4 regions of the Staphylococcus sp. GDY8P57P genome follow, and region 4 is predicted to be linked to each of the others. Evidence: riboswitches for the same ligand, from Rfam matches in the RefSeq annotation. Region 4 holds a riboswitch; each other region holds the start of a gene.

Region 1 (4,942 bases), on a different contig from region 4:
GGTGCTTCTTTTGATTTTTATATTAAATGAGTCCGGACAAAAATAATATAATGAATCTATTTTGTGCCTTCGCAGTAGCTGACTGAACTGAGAAGGCGCTTAATTCAAGCTTTTCTCAGTTCTAATCATTCTTGCGTCACGAAAGTGATTTTACAAGCTAAGCAAGTTGGGGTTCGGAGCCCCAGCAAAGAGAATTTCATGAAGAAATTCTACAAGCAAAGCAAGTTGGGAGTGGGACAACGAATTTAAAAAGCATTCTGTCCCACTCCCATTTTGACACCTTTTTTCTTATTACCATCCTTGTCCATCTATATTATAGTTGTCTAATTGTCCATCTTGTAATGCTTGTAACGCATCTTCTATTGTATCTAGCGCATAATCTAATTGCTCATACGTAATGACTAATGGTGGCTGGAAACGAAGTACATTGCCAGCTACTGCAATCAGTACAAGACCATGATCAAAGCAATAATTACAAATCTTTAGCGCTTCTTCTGAGGCTCTCGTTTTCATTTGTTTATCTGACACAATATCAACGCCAATAGATAAACCTTTACCACGTACATCTCCGACAAATTGATAGTTATCAACCCATTTGTCCATTCGGTTGCGTACATAGGCGCCTTTTTCCGAGCTAGCAGTTAGTAATGCGTCATCTTCAATCATTTTCAATGTTGCTAAAGCCGCTTCACAACTTACAGGATTGGCACCAGTGGTAAATAGATGCGCCGGTGCTTCAAGCGTATCAATGATTTCTTTGCGACCAACAATCGCAGACATCGGTAACCCACCAGCTAATGATTTGCCAAATGTGATTAAATCCGGTGTGAAATTAAAGTGATCAATTGAACTCCATGTACCTGTGCGCCCTAGTCCTTGTTGGATATCATCTACTGCAATTAAAATGCCATGTTCACGACATAATGCTTCTAACGCCTCAAAGTAACCGTCTACTGGCTCTAGCAAACCACCATCACCTTGAATCGTTTCTACGACAATACATGCAACTTCTTCTGCTGGCACATATTTGGCGAACATTTCTTTAAGTGGTGCAAGATACGCTTCTACTGTATTAGGATTAGGTTGTTCATACATACCTCTATACTTATCTGGAAATGGAATATGATAAAAGCCATTTAATAAAGGACCATAATGCTTGCGCATATTTAAGCTAATGGCTGACATCGATAGTGACCCAAATGTTGAACCATGATATGCATTTGTAAAACTAATGATATACGGTCGACCAGTATACGCTCTTACAAATTTAATAATGCCATCATTGGCGTCAGATCCACTCAATCCAAACGTCACACGTTTTTCATAATCACCTGGCGCAATATCACATAGTTTCTTAGATAATTTCACTGCTGGTTCATGATACATATATGCAGGTGTATAATGAATCAATTTCTCAGCTTGTTTCTGAATCGCTTCAATTACCGGTTTAGGTGCATGCCCTACATTTTGCGAGCTCGCGCTTGCTAATAAATCAATGTATTCTTTACCATCCACATCTACGAGTGTCGCACCGTAACCATGATCAATGGCTAATGGGTAATATTTAATTCTTCCTGATGCCGCAAAGTACTTCCCATCTTCTTGTATTAATTCCTCTGCTTTACTCATATTGACTCATCCTCCCATAATCGACCATCCCTTTTACATCCCTCTCTTTGAAAAGTCTCCGGCCATCTTAATAAACAATGTTTCATTGATAATATTCAATATCTTACTAATAATTGTCAGATTTGTAAATATTTTCTGAATAATCAAAAATAATTATAATTTGCTATTTTTAGTTTTTTTGATGATACATATTTATTAAAAAAATGAGGGAGTGGGACAGAATTCTTTTTAAATTCGTCGTCCCACTCCCCCAATAAAGATATAGGATTATTTACTTTCGTAAGGAATGACATCGTCTCCATATTCTTTTTTAATATAGTCTTTAATTTCTTTAGATTGCATGACTTTTAATAATTCTTGGAACTTCTTATCATTTTTATGTCCTTCTTGAACTGCGATAATGTTGGCAAATGGTGATGATTTACCTTCCATTACAATTGCATCTTTAGACGGTTTTAAACCATTATCGATGGCATAGTTAGAATTCATAATAACTGCTGCACCTTCACCGTTTTTATATGTTTTAGGTAAAAACTCAGCCCCTTGCTGATGATTAAATTTTAAATTCTTTTTATTTTCTGCAATATCTTCAAACTTGGCGTCTTCAATTTTGACACCTTTTTTCAACTTAATCAGACCTTCATCTACAAAGAAAGATAAAAATCGTCCTTCCTCTGCAGGGTTATTTGAAACATAGATTGTTGATCCTTCAGGAATATCTTTCAAATGTTTATATTTTTTACTATAGACACCCATTGGCGTTGTAAATACTTTACCTAATTCTTCTATTTTATAGCCATGACTTTTCTTCTCAGCTTTTAGATACGGTACGTGTTGGAAGAAGTTAGCATCTACATCGCCTTTATCTAATAATTTATTTGGTACTTTATAATCATTAACCTCTTTAACTTCTAGATCATAACCTTTTTTCTTTAATTGTTCTTTAGCTTTCTTCAACACATCTCCATGGGGTGCAGGTGAAGCAGCAACTGTGATTTTCTTATCATCCTCTTTATCTTTGCTACATCCTGCTAACACGATAATTAAAACTAAAATACTGATCATACTTAACCATTTTCTCATGTATATCGACACCTCTTTTTTAAAATGATTCAACTACACTTCAACTCTTAAATAGTTAGAAGACATAAAAAAATACTTTCTATTATTTAAGAGAAAGTATCGATACACTTTCTCTCATCTCTTAAAGTATTGTCTACTTTATGTGAATTAGCACCATTTCGTTACACGACGGTTGCTGGGCTTCTCAGGGCACATCCCTCCACCACTCTTGATAAGAGTTAACAAGTTTTATTGAATTGATATTATATTAGCATTGGATCAAGCTTGGGTCAATATCATTTTTTAAATATTCTAAATTTTTAAAATGTGTAAGTTGTTTTACTGTAGGGAATAGCTTGTTAAACACATTCGAAGGGTTGATGATTATGTTTCGTTACAGCTATCACTTACTTAGTGCATTGTTCATTAGTATTTTATTATTACTTATCATGTTTGTCATGGATGTGGTGATGCATACGACACACCTTACTTTGCTATTAATCAACATTGATTTCATCGCAGATCCTAATAAGACACCACTTATTTTAGAACTTTTAATTCATATCATTATTGGATTTTGTATTTACATAACGTTTCTAATCATTTATCTGTTATTCAAACCTTTATACAAATTAAGTTATCTCTTATTAATGATTATTTTTCTAATCTTATACCCATTACTTATTACGTTGGCTGAACGTTCACTGTTCCAATTTAATTGGGTAGCGTATGCCTTATGGATGGTCGCACACTTGATATTCACTTTACTGATGGCATGGTCGATTCCTTATTTTTCTAAAAAGAAATGGTAAGTTGATAACTATGCATGTTATATAAACAATCGCTTATAGTCATTAAAACATCACTATTGTAAATTTAACTTTACAAATACGCCGTTCTTTAAGCTAATTTAAAGTTTCAATATGGTTTACTTTAATCCCCTATTTTAATTAAATCTGAGTGTTACACTAACGTTGTAAAAGATAAATAATGAAATGGGGTTTTCATTGTGGTGAAGGTTTCTCTATTTGCGTCAACACTTTTAACAAGTACGGTAATATTATCTGCTTTTAACGGACAACATGCACTCGCAACTGATGTAGTGACGAAAGACAATGCACAAGAAATTGCTTCGGAAGCATTATCAAATAGTGGTGGTAATCCAGATTTACAAAACTTTGACAAAGCAATTGATAAAGGGGACTATTTCAAAATTGAAAGCCACAATAAGGCAAATGCTGGTATAGGTGTCTATAAAGTTTATAAAAATGGCCAAGTCGAATATAAAAATGATAGATACAGTAACTTCAATCGACTTCAAAGTGGAGAAACATATGTTGAACACGGTATTGCGAATGCCGCTGAATTAGATGACCGACAAAAAGCAGCGTCAAAAGTCAATTCCGTAGATTGTGCACGTGAATTAAATACTTACTATGTTGGTAACGTTAAATCTAATGAAGTACCTTCGTCTCAATCAGATCAAAAGCAAGAAAACCAGCATACGACGACGCAATCATCTTTACCAGAAACAGGTCAATCGCATCATGAACAATCCACTCAACTATTAGGTGGTCTTTGCTTATTATTGGGGAGCATATTCGTAGCGAAACAAACGCATAAGAACATTGACTAAGATATTACTAAGGGAGAGAGACAGAATTTAAAAGAATTCTGTCTCTCTCCCTTTTTAACATTATTGAGTGCTATTATTATTTTCGTTGTCATCATCTTTCTTATTGTCGTCTTGCTTCTCTTTCTGCTTTGTGTCTTGTTCTACACCTTCAGGGTCACGTTCTTTCGCGCTACCTTTTTTAGGATTATAGTTCGCATCTTCAGTGTATTCGTTGCCGGCATTCCATAGTAAGAACTCATTTACACCATTATCTTTTAATGCCTGAACTTGTTCAGATACAGCTTTCGCATCATAATCAATATAATTACCATCGCCTAAGTATGATGCTGTAAAGTCTTGAATCCATGGACGTGAAATTGGTTTTTTCTTACCAAGTGAATCTAATAAGTTATTTTCTTTTTGAATATATCGATTCACTGTTTTATATGGTTCTGTATCTGGCGCTTGTAAACCAAAGTCACCATTGCTCCAATGTGATGGGTAAATCATTGATGAAATTGCGTCTACATTTTCAGATATTTTAGGGAAACTTTGACCAATACCAGGTGCATTTTTAACTAATGCAGAATAGCCAAATACGTCCGCAGATATATTAACACCCATCGGTTTCAACTC
Region 2 (4,942 bases), on a different contig from region 4:
AAAAAAGATGTATATATAGTGAGAATCAAATCAATTAAAGAGAAAAGTGATTATTTAGAAACGACAGGTCCATTGTTGTTTAAGCATATTAGTGATGTTCCGTTGGATATGCAAAGTTACTTAATTCAAGATGACGCAATTCTGAAGTGTGTCGAAAGGATGATAGACCTTGGATATTATCGCGACTAAGAAAATGCCTATAGCATCGAGAACGCATCAATTTGATGAAATGACTTATACAGTTGATGGCTTAAAAGTAAAAGCATTACAGATGTGTCCTCTAAAGAAAGCAGTAAATAGAATTGTGGTGTACTTGCGAGGAGGTAAGGGACAAGTTGGTCGTGTACGTGCAGCCAGATTAATGCAGTTTGCAAATGATGATACTTTAGTGATAGGACCTTACTATCGAGGTAGTAATGGCAGTGAAGGTCGTGATGAGTTTGCTAACGCTGATTTAAAAGATGTAACGTACCTTATTAGAATACTTAAACAACGATATCCAAATGCTTATGTACATATGATTGGATTCTCAAGAGGGGGAATACAAGGTCTCTTAACTTATCAAGATTATCCGGTAGATAGTTATATTATCTGGGGTGGGGTTTCTGATATGCATTTAATGTATGAGGAACGTGTTGATTTACGTGGCATGTTACGTCGTATGGTTGGTCATCCTGATAAACATAAAGACGCCTATGACAAAAGAGATGCTATAAAATTAATTGATGCGCATAGTCCGCCAATCCTAATTGTACATGGGGGTAAAGATAAACAGGTAGGTATTCACCATGCTTATTATTTAGAGAAGCAATTGAGTTCTAAAGGTGTCGACTTTGATACGTTTTATCAAATAGATGAAGGTCATGTGCCTAGACCACCAGCTATGAAAAAAGCACTTAACTATGTACATCATTGGATGTCGAAATGTGAGGGTAAATAAAAAGGCAACGTACCTTGGTTAATTTTACCAAGTACGTTGCCTTTTGAATGTGACCATTTAATTATTTATTAAAGCCACCTGTATTAGCAATTTCTTCAACTTCTGGACCGAATTTTTTGAAGTTTTCTTCAAAACGTTTAATTAAGTCGTCGGCTTGAGCGCGATATTTGTCTGAATCACTCCAAGCATTAATTGGGTTGAGTATTGTTTTAGGTACGTCTTCCATTTCTGTAGGAATGCTTAAACCGAATTTTTCATCTTTAGTAAATTTAGCGTTTTTCAATTTACCTTTAATCGCTTGATCTACCATATAGCGAGTGTAATGTAAGCTGATACGTCTACCTACACCGTATTTACCACCTGTCCAGCCAGTGTTAACTAAGTATACATCAACGTCATGTTTATCAATAAGTTCACCTAGTAAATCTGCATACTTAATAGGATTAAGTGGTAAGAATGGTGCACCAAAACATGTAGAGAATGAAGGTTCAGGCTCTGTAACGCCACGCTCAGTTCCAGCTAATTTAGATGTAAAGCCGCTTAAGAAGTGGTACATCGCTTGTGATTTAGTTAATTTAGCAATTGGTGGTAATACACCGAATGCGTCAGCTGTTAAGAAAATGATTGTATTAGGATGAGCTGCTTTAGATGGTAGAACAATGTTATCAATGTGATGAATTGGATAAGCTGCACGGGTATTCTCAGTATATGAATTATCATCAAAGTCAACGGCGCCACGCTCGTTAACTACAGTATTTTCAAGAATAGTGCCGTATTGAATCGCGTTATAAATTTGCGGTTCTTTTTCTTTAGAAAGATTGATTGCTTTAGCGTAACAACCACCTTCGATGTTGAAAATACCATTTTTATTCCAACCATGCTCATCATCACCAATTAATTTTCTATCTGGTGCTGCAGATAACGTTGTTTTACCTGTACCTGATAATCCGAAGAATAAAGCAACGTCCCCTTTATCTCCAACGTTAGCAGAACAATGCATACTCATAATGTCTTGCATTGGTAGTAAATAGTTCATTACTGAGAAGATACCTTTTTTCATTTCGCCAGCATATTCAGTACCACCAATTAAAATCGTTTTATGTTTGAATGAAATGATAACAAATGTTTCTGATTTAGTACCATCAACTTCAGGGTCAGCTTTAAAATGAGGTGCAGAAACAATAGTGAAATTAGGTTTAATATTACTTGCTTCTTCTTTAGAATCTGGGCGAATAAACATATTTTGTGCAAAAAGGTTGTGCCATGCAAGTTCGTTAATAACTGTAAGTTTCAATTGTGTATCTTTGTCACTACCTGCATAGCCATTAAAAACGTAAAGTTCATCTTTTGTATCAAGATAGTCTAAAACTTTAGCGTAAAGATTTAAGAAAGTTTCTTCATCGATAGGTTGGTTAATATCTCCCCAATGAATATTATCTTTATAAGAAGGTTCTGTAACGATAAATTTATCTTTTGGAGAACGTCCAGTGTATTTACCAGTGCTCGCATTAATCGCACCAAGTTCAGTTAATTCTCCTTCTTTATTACCCATTATTTTGTAATAAAGTTGAGTTGTTGAGAGTTGAAAAAGAGAGCTTTCTTTTTCTAATAATTTTTTAATTTTAGGTGTTTCGCTGTATGTATCTACTGACATACCCAATCCCTCCAGCGTGTGTTATAGAAATTCAATATTGTAAGCCTTTACATGAAAATAGTATAACATAATGCCATAATTATTCCACCTGGAAAAGACAAAAAAACATGTAAAAACAAAATTGACATTAATTGGTGAATTAGGTAGTATAGTTCTTAACGGATTCTCTTATCCTGAGTGGTGGAGGGACATGGACCCAATGAAACCCAGCAACCTCTTTTTTAAAAGAAAGGTGCCAAACCGTTTGCAGACATATAATCGTCTGAACGATAAGAGCGAATGGACGTTTAAGAGCCTTCTCTCTGTCTTGAATAGTGAAGAAGGCTCTTTTATTTTTGAGCTCACATTTTAAAGAGAATTTTCGTAAATACAATGGTAAAAGGAGCAAATCATGACTTACAATAAACGTTTATTTACTTCAGAATCAGTAACAGAAGGACATCCTGACAAGATTGCTGACCAAGTGTCTGATGCTATCTTAGATGAAATCTTGAAAGATGATCCCAATGCACGTGTCGCTTGTGAAACAACTGTAACAACTGGAATGGCGCTCATTTCAGGTGAAATATCAACTTCTACTTATGTAGATATTCCCAAAGTCGTACGAGAAACAATTAAAGGTATTGGCTATACGCGTGCTAAATTTGGCTATGATTACCAAACAATGGCAGTATTAACTGCAATCGATGAACAGTCACCGGATATTGCGCAAGGTGTTGACAAAGCACTTGAATATAGAAATGATATTTCTGAAGAAGAAATTGAAGCTACAGGTGCGGGTGACCAAGGCTTAATGTTTGGTTATGCGACTAATGAGACAGAAACATATATGCCGTTACCAATCTTTTTATCACATCAATTAGCGAAGCGTTTATCAGATGTGCGTAAAGATGGTATTCTAGATTATTTAAGACCTGATGGTAAGGTTCAAGTTACAGTAGAATACGATGAAGATGATAAACCTAAACGTATTGATACGATTGTTGTATCATCTCAACATGCGGATGATGTTGAATTAGAGCAAATCCAAAGTGATATTAAAGAACATGTCATTTATCCAACAGTACCAGAAGGTTTAATTGATAGTGAAACTAAATTCTTTATCAATCCAACAGGAAGATTTGTTATCGGTGGACCACAAGGCGATGCAGGGTTAACAGGACGTAAAATCATCGTTGATACTTATGGTGGTTATGCACGTCACGGTGGTGGTTGCTTCAGTGGTAAAGATCCAACTAAAGTAGACCGCTCAGCAGCTTATGCAGCGAGATATGTAGCGAAAAATATCGTTGCTGCAGGACTGGCAGATCAATGTGAAGTACAACTTGCATATGCAATTGGAGTTGCTGAACCAGTTTCAATTTCAATCGATACATTCAAGACAGGTAAAGTTTCAGAAGCACAACTTGTTGAAGCGGTTAGAGCAAACTTTGATTTACGACCAGCAGGTATCATTAAAATGTTAGATTTAAAACATCCTATATATAAACAAACAGCAGCATATGGTCACTTTGGTAGAACTGATGTACTATTACCTTGGGAAAAATTAGACAAAGTGAACGTATTAAAAGATGCTGTTCAAAGTTAATAAACGCTTTAAATAATATTATAAGAAATTGTCGAAATTAAGGACTGTTTCTATTATAATTAGACATACTGATAGATTAAAGGAGCGTTGATTTAATGAATTCACTTGGACCAATTGAAATTGGTTTAATCATAGCTATTGTAGTTGCAGCGATTTGTTTAATTCTATTTTTAGTTACACTTAAAAGTAAAAATAATATTAAACAAAAGACAAAAGAAGAATATGATCTCAAAGAAAAACAAATGAAAGCGTCTCATGACGAAGCACTTGAAAAAGAGCGCATACAAAATAAAAAGCAAGTTACTAAACAAAAAGAAGATTTTGATGCAACTGTCAGCGGTAAAGACCGTGAAATTGATGCCTTAAAACTATTCTCTAAGAATAAAAGTGAATATGTGACAGATATGCGTTTAATTGGTATTAGAGAGCGTTTAGTAAAAGAAAAACGTATCAGACCTGAAGATATGCATATCATGGCAAATATCTTCCTTCCAAGTAATGAGTTTAATGATATTGAACGTATTAGTCACCTTGTACTTACACGTACTGGTCTATATATTATAGATTCGCAATTATTAAAAGGACATGTATATCAAGGCATAAGTGGTAATCAATTTAACGAATTACCAATGATGGAACAAATCTTTAACACGTTAGATTTAGATGCTAAGTCACCACAAACGTTAGTACTTGATCAAAATGAGGATAAAGCGTCATTGTCATTCGTTAATTATTCTGAACAGCTTGCTGCGATAGAGAA
Region 3 (4,942 bases), on a different contig from region 4:
GCAAGCATCACAACAGAATGAGTAAATGTTCATCTAAGAATTTCTTTAGAGGACTACAGGCTGAAGCTGTCCCATAAGAAGGGCCCCAACACAGAGAAACTGAGTTAATCAGTTTCTACAAGCAAAGCACGTTGGGCAAGCGAGCCAACAATACGGAGTATTGTAAATAAAGAAGCCAGTAAATGAATTTGTTAAAACTCATTTACTGGCTATTTCTCTAGGAATTATGTCCCAGACTCTTATTTGAGTTAGAAGCTGACCAAAAGACAAACTTATCTCAAGTTCAGTCAACTACGCCGTAATATAACGACTAAATGTTTAAATTATTTTTCGTTGCTACGTCTTATTTATTAAACGTTTCGTCTAAAAATGATTCTACTTGCTCAGGTGATTTAGCATTTGCAGAATGTAAATGTGCGCGTTTATTACCATTTTCAAATACTAATAAACTAGGGATACCCATTACATCATTTTCTGCAGCTACATCTTCAAGTTCATCACGATTTACAGTGTACCAATCGTAATCGTTATACTTTTCAACGATTGGATCAATCCACATATCCATTGCTTTACAATCAGGACACCAACCGGCTTCAAATTTAACGATAACGGGTTTATCACTTTCGATTGTTGATTTAAACGCATCAGTTGTAGTAATACTTTGCATAATAAACGCTCCTTTTAATTAATACTAAATGTATTATAACGAATAATTTACTTTAAATGAAAAATTAAGCTTAAAATATAGAGCGTTTACATAGATTATCTGATATATTTAAAATAAGACGAAATAGGAGGTTACATCTGAATGATTAAATTTTATCAATATTCAAATTGCACAACTTGTAAAAAAGCAGCAAAATTTTTAGATGCGCATGGCGTAAGTTATGAACCGATTGACATTGTACAACACACACCAACTAAAAAAGAGTTTGAAGATATTATCGATAAAACAGGTGTAGAAGTTAATAAACTATTTAATACGCATGGTGCAAAATATAGAGAATTAGGTTTAAAAGATAAATTAAAAGATTTATCTACTGATGAAAAATTAAATCTATTAGCTTCTGATGGCATGTTAGTTAAACGACCACTAGCTATTTCTGGAGAAAACATCACATTAGGATTTAAAGAAGATCAATACAAAGAAATTTGGTTATAGTTTAAAATTACAAATTTTATTTATATAAATTATTGTAACTTTTACTTTAATAGTTGAATGAAACCTTACTGTATGGCATCATTAAATTGTAATTATTTTTAGGAGGGGATTCTCGTGGCAGTACCGAGCGAATTAAAATATTCAAAAGAACATGAATGGGTAAAAGTTGAAGGCAACACAGTAACAATTGGTATCACTGAATACGCACAAGGCGAATTAGGTGACATCGTATTTGTTGAATTACCAGAAGTTGATGATGAAATCAACGAAGGGGATACTTTTGGTAGTGTAGAATCAGTTAAAACTGTTTCTGAATTATATGCGCCAGTATCTGGTAAAGTTGTAGAATCAAATGAAGAATTAGAAGATAGTCCTGAGTTTGTTAACGAATCACCATATGAGAAAGCATGGATGGTTAAAGTTGAACTTAGCGATGAAAGTCAATTAGATGAATTATTATCAGCTGATCAATATAAAGAAATGATTGGTGAATAATTAATTTAAACTCCTTGATTGCGATCATGGAGTTTTTATTTTGTCTTTTTATCTATAAAGTAATCATCTCAGTTTGGTATGGCGTCTATAATTGCGTACATTGTTAAGTAATTGTAAATGATGTTTAAGGTATGCGCGTTCTGTGAAGAAGTAACTGATTGTTTATTATCGACTTAGAAGGTGGATTAACATGGCAATTTTAAATAAAGTTATAATTGTTGAAGGCAAATCTGATAAGAAGAGAGTACAACAAGTCATCGCTGAACCTATCAATATTATTTGTACGCATGGTACAATGAGTATTGATAAATTAGATGACATGATTGAAACATTATATGACAAGCAAGTCTTTGTGCTAGCAGATTCAGATGACGAAGGTGAAAAGATAAGAAAGTGGTTTAAACGTCATCTTAGTGAATGTGAACACATTTATGTTGATAAAACATATTGTGAAGTTGCTAGATGTCCCAAGAACTATCTTGCGCATGTATTGAGTAAACATGGCTTTACAGTACGTAAAGAAAAACGTCTAATTCCCAATTTAACGACTGAAAGGTTAGTAATCATGCATGAGTAAATCTATAGAAATTGAAGATATTAGTGAGAATTTTAATAAAGATAAACACCTCATTTTCGGATACACACCGATGTGTGGTACATGTAAAATGTCTGAGCGAATGCTCGATATTGCGAATGAAATACTACATTTACCCGTTAAAAAAATCGATTTGAATTACCATCCTAAATATAGTGAACGTAACAAAATTATGTCAGTACCTGTTCTAATTGTTATGAATAAGGACATAGAGGTAGATAGAATTTATGCATTTCAATCTGTACCTTATTTGTTAGAAAAATTAAAATAATTGTTGACGAAATTATAGTGCAATGGTAGGATATAAATTAATTAAATAGTGCGAAAACTCTTATCAAGAGAGGTGGAGGGATGTGCCCTATGAAGCCCGGCAACCGTCTAATATTAGAAATGGTGCCAATTCACATAAAGTTAATTACTTTAGAAGATGAGAGAAAGATGAATCAATGCTTTCTCAACTTAATCTAAAGTGAGAAAGCATTTTTTTAATTACATAATGAATTTTAAGGAGGCACTAAACGTGATTGAGTTAAATCAAGTTGTTAAACGCTATCACACAAAAGATAAGGATGTACTAGCAGTTGATCACGTTAACTTAAATATAGAAACGGGCTCTATTTTTGGAGTTATCGGATTCTCTGGTGCTGGTAAAAGTACGTTAATTAGAATGTTCAATAATCTAGAAGCGCCTACATCTGGCGATATTATTATAGATGGCGATAATATTAACAAACTTTCAAAAGCAGAATTAAGAAAAAAACGTCAAAAAGTAAGTATGGTATTCCAACACTTTAACTTATTATGGTCAAGAACGGTACTTCGCAATATTATGTTCCCGTTAGAAATTGCAGGATACTCTAAAGGTAAAGCAATTGAAAGAGCACGAGAATTAATTGATCTTGTTGGTTTGAAGGGACGAGAAAATGCTTATCCTTCTGAATTATCAGGTGGTCAGAAACAAAGAGTCGGCATCGCACGAGCTTTGGCAAACGCACCAGATGTTCTATTATGTGACGAAGCTACTAGTGCATTAGACCCACAAACAACAGATGAAATATTAGACTTACTGTTAAAGATTAAAGCGCGCGAAAATCTTACAATTGTGATCATCACACATGAAATGCACGTTATCAGACGTGTTTGTGATGAAGTAGCAGTTATGGAAAGCGGACGTGTGATAGAGCAAGGTAAAGTAACGCAAGTATTTGAAAATCCACAACACGAAGTGACTAAACGCTTCGTGAAAGATGATTTAGATGATGATTTTGAAGAATCTATCCAACATCTTGAACCGTTAGATTCAGATGCTTATATCGTTAGACTTAATTTCAATGGTGATAATACGACAGAACCCGTTGTTTCGTACATAAGTAAAACACATAACATTGATATCAATATTCTTGAGGCAAATATTAAAAACACACGTGGCGGTGCAGTAGGCTTCTTAGTGGTTCACATACCACATATTGCTGAAACAGAATTTGAGACATTTAAAGAAGATTTACATCAGCAACATGTAAATGTGGAGGTGGTTAAGCATGGATAAATCATACGGTGATATTTTTAAAGAGATGATTACAATGCCTAACGTCCAGTGGCCAGAAGTATGGCAAGCCATTTATGAAACGCTTTATATGACTATTGTGTCGACGATTTTCGCATTTATTTTTGGTTTGATTTTAGGTGTACTTTTATTTCTATCAGCCAAGAGTAATTCGAAAGGTGCTAGAGTCTTTTATAGTATCGTTTCATTTATAGTTAACCTGTTCCGAGCAATTCCATTTATCATCTTAATCTTGTTATTAATTCCATTTACAAGTGTCTTACTCGGAACAATCAGTGGTCCAACGGGTGCTTTACCAGCATTAGTCATCGGCGCAGCGCCATTCTATGCAAGATTAGTTGAAATTGCTTTTAAAGAGATAGATAAAGGTGTTATAGAAGCGGCTTGGTCAATGGGAGCAAGTACTTGGACGGTTGTTCGTAAAGTACTATTACCAGAAGCAATGCCAGCACTCGTTTCAGGTATTACCGTAACAGCAATCGCATTAGTTGGATCTACTGCAATTGCAGGTGTTATTGGTGCAGGTGGTTTAGGTAACTTAGCTTACTTAACAGGATTTACGCGTAACCAAAATGATGTCATTTTAGTTTCAACTGTATTTATTTTAATTATCGTATTTATAATCCAATTTATTGGGGATTGGATTACAAATAAAATTGACAAACGCTAAAAGAAAAGAGGAATGATTTAATGAAAAAACTTTTAAGCTTAATTTTAGTACTAACATTAACTGTCGTTTTAGCAGCTTGTGGCAATGGTAGTGGTGACAAAGATAAGAAAATCGTTGTAGGTGCATCTCCAGCACCACACGCTGAAATTCTAGAAAAAGCGAAACCTTTACTTAAAGAGAAGGGCTATGATCTAGAAATTAAAACAATTAACGATTACACAACACCAAACAAATTGTTAGATAAAGGTGAACTAGACGCGAACTATTTCCAACACGTACCTTACTTAAAAACTGAAAGTAAAGAAAAAGGATACAAAATTGAAGATGCAGGTAAAGTTCACTTAGAACCAATGGCTGTTTACTCTAAAAAATATAAAAGTTTAAAAGACCTTCCTAAAGGTGCAACAGTATATGTTTCAAATAACCCAGCAGAGCAAGGTCGTTTCTTAAAATTCT
Region 4 (4,942 bases):
CAAGAACGACCATGCCAATTGGCAATCGTTTAATTGCCCTATTGCTTCCAGCCGAGATATGACCACTTAAATTATCCACATAATTATCCATTTTCAACAAGGCCTGTCTTACTAATACAATGCCAATAATAATCATCACGACTAAAATAGCTGCTGCAATGGTCGCAACTAATGGTTTAAAGATAAACCATACTACGACAAGTGCAATTGAAGTAAGTACCATTAAAATAAATGGTATGAGTAATGCCTTCTTAGTGGATTGACGGTTCATTATTCCACCTCTATTCACTTTTTAAAGTCATTTTTTAATCATTCGTTTTAAATTAATTCCTAAATCAAGTACACCAAGTAATGCAATGATATGTGTTGCTGGTGTAATAATTGTCCCCACAACCATCAGCAATATCGTTACAACATTTGGAATACGTTTTGCTTTACCAAAGAAATGAATTAAACTCAATCCTTGGATATACATCAGTAATGATAACACAACTTCGAAATTTAATACGATGCTTTGGAAAGTACTTGGCCCTGTTGCGAACATTACGCATAATAAAACAACCATATAAACCCAAAGTAATGAACGGTTAAGCTGCCAAGCAAATAATGGTTTAAAAATTGGTGTAGCTACTTTAAATTTACGAAGAATTGGAAATGTAATAATTATGTTAATTAAGACTAAAATAAAGACTATAACGATTATAAAACTTGGAAGTTGGACTGCCATTTGACGGAACCCTTCTTCAAGAATCGTTTTATAATCTGATTCTACGCCTGTCGTTACAACCGCATTGTGCATTGCATCTTTGAAAGGCTTAATTAATGTCGTAGCGCTAGGTATCTTTTTAAACGTTTGTAATAGCATAAATGCGACTAAAGTAAATATACTTAAATATGTTGTAGCTATAAATAAGATGCGTTCTTTAGAGGCACGTTCTTTCAATAATTGGCCAATAATAAAGCTAAGCATTAAAACTAAAATCATGGCACTTAATACAAATGTATTACCCAATAATGTGGTAAGAATAACTGTGATTAGCGCTCCAATTCCAAATGATGGAATAGATTTATTCCATAAAATAATGCCTGGAATCGTAGCGAATAAACATAGAATCAGCCCTAGTATTGGTAATACATACGTAACTAAAGCAACCATAACAAGTGCAATTGTTCCTATAATTGTTGCTTTAGGATGTACTTTTGAAAACACATTCGCCACTCCTATACTTTTTTGACTATAACCTCTATTTTAACCTCTAAGCAAAATTAAAACAAATTGTGAAGATTGAGTAATATACGATTCCATCATTGCGTGTTTTCTTCTATATTCTAACTTACCCGCTTCATCTATTTTCGTTTGAAGTTCGTTACTTTAAGAAAATGATATAAGTTCGGTGCCCAGTCATTGAAATTTAATAAAAAGCCATCATGACCTACATTATCTGGAACGAAGAAATGGCGATGATATTTAAAACGCTCCCCTACTGCTCTCACTTGATCATCTGGATATAATAAATCATCCGTGAAGCCCATAGTTAAAACCTTTGTATCTAATGATTGATAAACATCATCCACATTTGTACGTCCACGGTCAACATTATGACTATCTAATACATTTAACATTGTCAGGTAGCAGGATAAATCATAAGTTTCTTTAAATTTATTACCTTGATGTCGTTGATAGCTTACAACTTCGTCGGGTGAAAAGCGTTGATCATAACTTTTAGATGACCGATACGTTAGAAATCCTAATTGTCGGGCAATACTAAGGCCTTCTTTGCCGCCAAGATGAATCGCCTCACGTGCAATTTCGTTGAACGCACGACTATACGATGATGTTTTATCCGTAGCCGCTAGAATAACCGCCTTATCCACTTGAAATTGATGGTTGTAGAGCAGTTCCATAACTTGCATACCACCTAAACTACCACCAATTAAAATATTAATCTTGTTGAAACCAAGCGCTTGAATCCCCATTTCAATTGCTTTCACAATATCCCTCAACGTTAAATGCTCCGGAAAATTAGGATCAGTTAAAGGAGAACTTGAACCAAAGGGGCTACCGATGACATTGAACGTAAGAAATTGATAATCATAAATCGGCATATAACCGCCATCTATGATTTCACGCCACCAACCAGGCGCATCATCTGTGCCATATGTTAAATGATTACCAGTAAGCGCATGGCAGACCACAACGAGTGGTTGCCCCGCATAGCCCACATGTTCATAACGCAATTGTAAGTTTTTAATCATTTCGCCTGATTCAGTTGTAAAAGGTCCTAAATTTAATGTTTCTACCGTGTAATTGGTCATGCGGTTACCTCCTTTGAATACTAAAAAAATCGCCTATACTCTTCAAAGTATGAGGCGATTCGTCTCTATTACTTATCATTCGAGTATCTCGTTGGTCGTAGCACCGTGCGTATGCATCGCCGGTTGCTGAAGTTTCTTAGGGCCGTGTCCCTCCACTTCTCTTAATAAGTTCTATTATCTCTATTCATTTACTTATTCAAATTGTAATTTGAATTTATTGTATCTAATTGTATAGCTAACTTCAATCGTTAGCTATTGGGTTCTGCCTTTTCTAAAAGAAAAAACGTAGGCCTGCAATCAGCACAATACCTACTAGAATGGTTGTAGTCAGACTACGCGTGAAAAGTGCAATAAACACCGTTGGAATCGTCACAAGAATAAACGGAATATTAAGGGTGTATCCTGCTACACCTTCCTGTTGTACGATAATGCCATCTAATATCAGTGCTGTAAATAATGTAATTGGAATAAATGATAGCCATTTAATTACCGTTTCTGAGAGTTGAATACGTGAAATCATTAAGAATGGAACTACTCGAATGATTAACGTTACAAGTCCACATAACACGATTAAGATAAACATATGCCAAGATGTTGTCATTTATCCATCACCACCCCTAATGTTGCTGCTAGCATCGATGCAATCAGAATTGCAACGTATGATGGCATAAACCAACTTAAGCTGAGCATCATCACGATAACAAATACGATAAGTACAAGGTATATGCGTAGTTTAGATGATGTGATTGACTCAAATTGTGCCATGGTTAAAAAGATAAACATTGCTGTAATCGCAAAATCGAGACCCAACATGTCTGGATTAGAGATATATTTACCAAGTAATGCACCAACAATACTGGCTAGTGCCCAAAATGCATATGCGGTTAAATTTAAGCCATGTAACCACCGATCGTTTATCTTCTCCCCTTTTAAATGCGGTGTGATAGCGACGCCAAATGTTTCATCTGTCAAAATTGAAGACAGACCTAGACGATTCCAAATACCATAGTCTTTATAATTGGGTGCTAACGTCATTGATAATAGGAAGAAACGTGAATTGACAATCAATGTTGTAAGAACAATAGCAGAAATCGGTGTGCCTGTAGCAACGAGTGCACAAATAATAAATTGTGCTGCGCCAGCATAGACAAGTAAACATAATAATAGTATTTCAATGATACTAAAATGTTGTGACGCAGCTACAATGCCAAACGATAAACCAATCCCAACGTATCCTAACAAAGTAGGTATACATTCTTTAACGCCTTGCTTAAACGTCACATGTGATGTCATCTTTGTAACCTCCCTTTATGCTTAATATTTTAGAACAGTATTTTATTAATAATTTTAGTCTAATATACGGATGCTAGAGTGGCAACAACGTTAGACATAGAGTTGTGTGATGTTAGACTAACAGAATACTTAGAACTACTGATTTAAAGGTATATCTAATGTGTCTATTTTTTGACAACAAAGCGTATATTACACCTCTGAAAGTAGTCTAAATCCATCCTTTTTACTTCATCACTTTATTAAGAAAAAGTGAATTTTTAACATGATTGATTGTATATTCAAGACATCATAGACCACAATTCAATGTAGTTTCATTGCAGCATTCCTGCCACCTATTCACTTTGTTTATGACATTCATATTGGTTTAACACCATAAAAAGAGAGCTGAAAAAGTGTTATATAAACACCTTCTCAGCTCAGTCAGCTACTGCGAATTTGCACTGTAGCTTTAGTATATTATCGCTTATTCCGTACTCTATAAATTAACGTTATAAGCTAACTAATAATCGAATTAGTCGTTAACTGGACGGATTTCAGTTTTACCACCCATGAATGGTACTAATGCTTCAGGAATTGTAATTGAGCCATCTGCATTTTGGTAGTTTTCAACGATTGCTGCAAATGTACGACCTACTGCAAGACCACTACCATTTAATGTATGTGCTAATTCTGGTTTAGAAGCTGCATCACGTTTGAAGCGGATGTTAGCACGACGCGCTTGGAAATCAGTACAGTTTGAGCAAGAACTGATTTCTTTATAGTTGTCATAACTTGGTAACCAAACTTCTAAGTCATATGTTTTACTTGCACTGAAACCAATATCGCCAGTACATAAGATAACACGACGGTAAGGTAAACCTAATTCTTCAAGAATTGCTTCCGCATTTTGTGTCATATCTTCTAATGCATCCCAAGAATCTTCTGGTTTTTCGATACGTACCATTTCAACTTTGTCAAATTGGTGTAAACGGATTAAACCTCTTGTGTCTCTACCTGCTGATCCAGCTTCACTACGGAAACAAGCAGTTTGAGCAGTGAATTTTTCAGGTAGTACGCCTGGTTGAATGATTTCGTCTCTGTAGAAGTTTGTTAATGGTACTTCTGCAGTTGGGATTGTGTATAGACCTTCTTTTTCAACTTTGAATAAGTCTTCTTCAAATTTAGGTAACTGACCAGTACCAAACATTGTATCTGCGTTAACTAATTGAGGTGTCATCATTTCAGTGTAACCATGTTGTGTTGTATGTTTTGTAAGCATGTAGTTCATTAATGCACGTTCTAATAATGCACCATCTTTAGTTAAGTATACGAAACGCGCACCTGAAATTTTTGC

Evidence for each region. Region 4 has a riboswitch for S-adenosylmethionine ahead of metX (homoserine O-acetyltransferase MetX). Riboswitches for the same ligand answer to the same signal wherever they lie in the genome.
Region 1: linked by a shared signal. The riboswitch ahead of KA878_RS07205 (MetQ/NlpA family ABC transporter substrate-binding protein) and the one ahead of metX (homoserine O-acetyltransferase MetX) in region 4 are both predicted to bind S-adenosylmethionine.
Region 2: linked by a shared signal. The riboswitch ahead of metK (methionine adenosyltransferase) and the one ahead of metX (homoserine O-acetyltransferase MetX) in region 4 are both predicted to bind S-adenosylmethionine.
Region 3: linked by a shared signal. The riboswitch ahead of KA878_RS02535 (methionine ABC transporter ATP-binding protein) and the one ahead of metX (homoserine O-acetyltransferase MetX) in region 4 are both predicted to bind S-adenosylmethionine.

Annotation. Positions count from the first base shown of each region.
Region 1 is NZ_JAESLK010000019.1:63,947-68,888, reverse strand. Features, by position in the region: gene KA878_RS07210 (aspartate aminotransferase family protein) at 292-1,629, opposite strand; gene KA878_RS07205 (MetQ/NlpA family ABC transporter substrate-binding protein) at 1,897-2,712, opposite strand; SAM riboswitch class I at 2,824-2,930, opposite strand; gene KA878_RS07200 (hypothetical protein) at 3,078-3,503, shown strand; gene KA878_RS07195 (cell surface protein) at 3,701-4,327, shown strand; gene KA878_RS07190 (putative glycoside hydrolase) at 4,388-4,942, opposite strand, start outside.
Region 2 is NZ_JAESLK010000004.1:12,334-17,275, reverse strand. Features, by position in the region: gene ytkD (RNA deprotection pyrophosphohydrolase) at 1-189, shown strand, start outside; gene KA878_RS01715 (alpha/beta hydrolase family protein) at 170-940, shown strand; gene pckA (phosphoenolpyruvate carboxykinase (ATP)) at 1,002-2,594, opposite strand; SAM riboswitch class I at 2,760-2,870, shown strand; gene metK (methionine adenosyltransferase) at 2,986-4,182, shown strand; gene KA878_RS01700 (NERD domain-containing protein) at 4,278-4,942, shown strand, end outside.
Region 3 is NZ_JAESLK010000006.1:15,656-20,597, forward strand. Features, by position in the region: gene KA878_RS02510 (thioredoxin family protein) at 344-667, opposite strand; gene KA878_RS02515 (arsenate reductase family protein) at 809-1,162, shown strand; gene gcvH (glycine cleavage system protein GcvH) at 1,277-1,657, shown strand; gene KA878_RS02525 (toprim domain-containing protein) at 1,848-2,234, shown strand; gene KA878_RS02530 (thioredoxin family protein) at 2,227-2,523, shown strand; SAM riboswitch class I at 2,581-2,686, shown strand; gene KA878_RS02535 (methionine ABC transporter ATP-binding protein) at 2,773-3,798, shown strand; gene KA878_RS02540 (methionine ABC transporter permease) at 3,791-4,486, shown strand; gene KA878_RS02545 (MetQ/NlpA family ABC transporter substrate-binding protein) at 4,507-4,942, shown strand, end outside.
Region 4 is NZ_JAESLK010000036.1:27,457-32,398, reverse strand. Features, by position in the region: gene KA878_RS10910 (DHH family phosphoesterase) at 1-271, opposite strand, end outside; gene KA878_RS10905 (YybS family protein) at 299-1,225, opposite strand; gene metX (homoserine O-acetyltransferase MetX) at 1,348-2,316, opposite strand; SAM riboswitch class I at 2,386-2,487, opposite strand; gene KA878_RS10895 (AzlD domain-containing protein) at 2,588-2,917, opposite strand; gene KA878_RS10890 (AzlC family ABC transporter permease) at 2,914-3,609, opposite strand; gene serS (serine--tRNA ligase) at 4,121-4,942, opposite strand, start outside.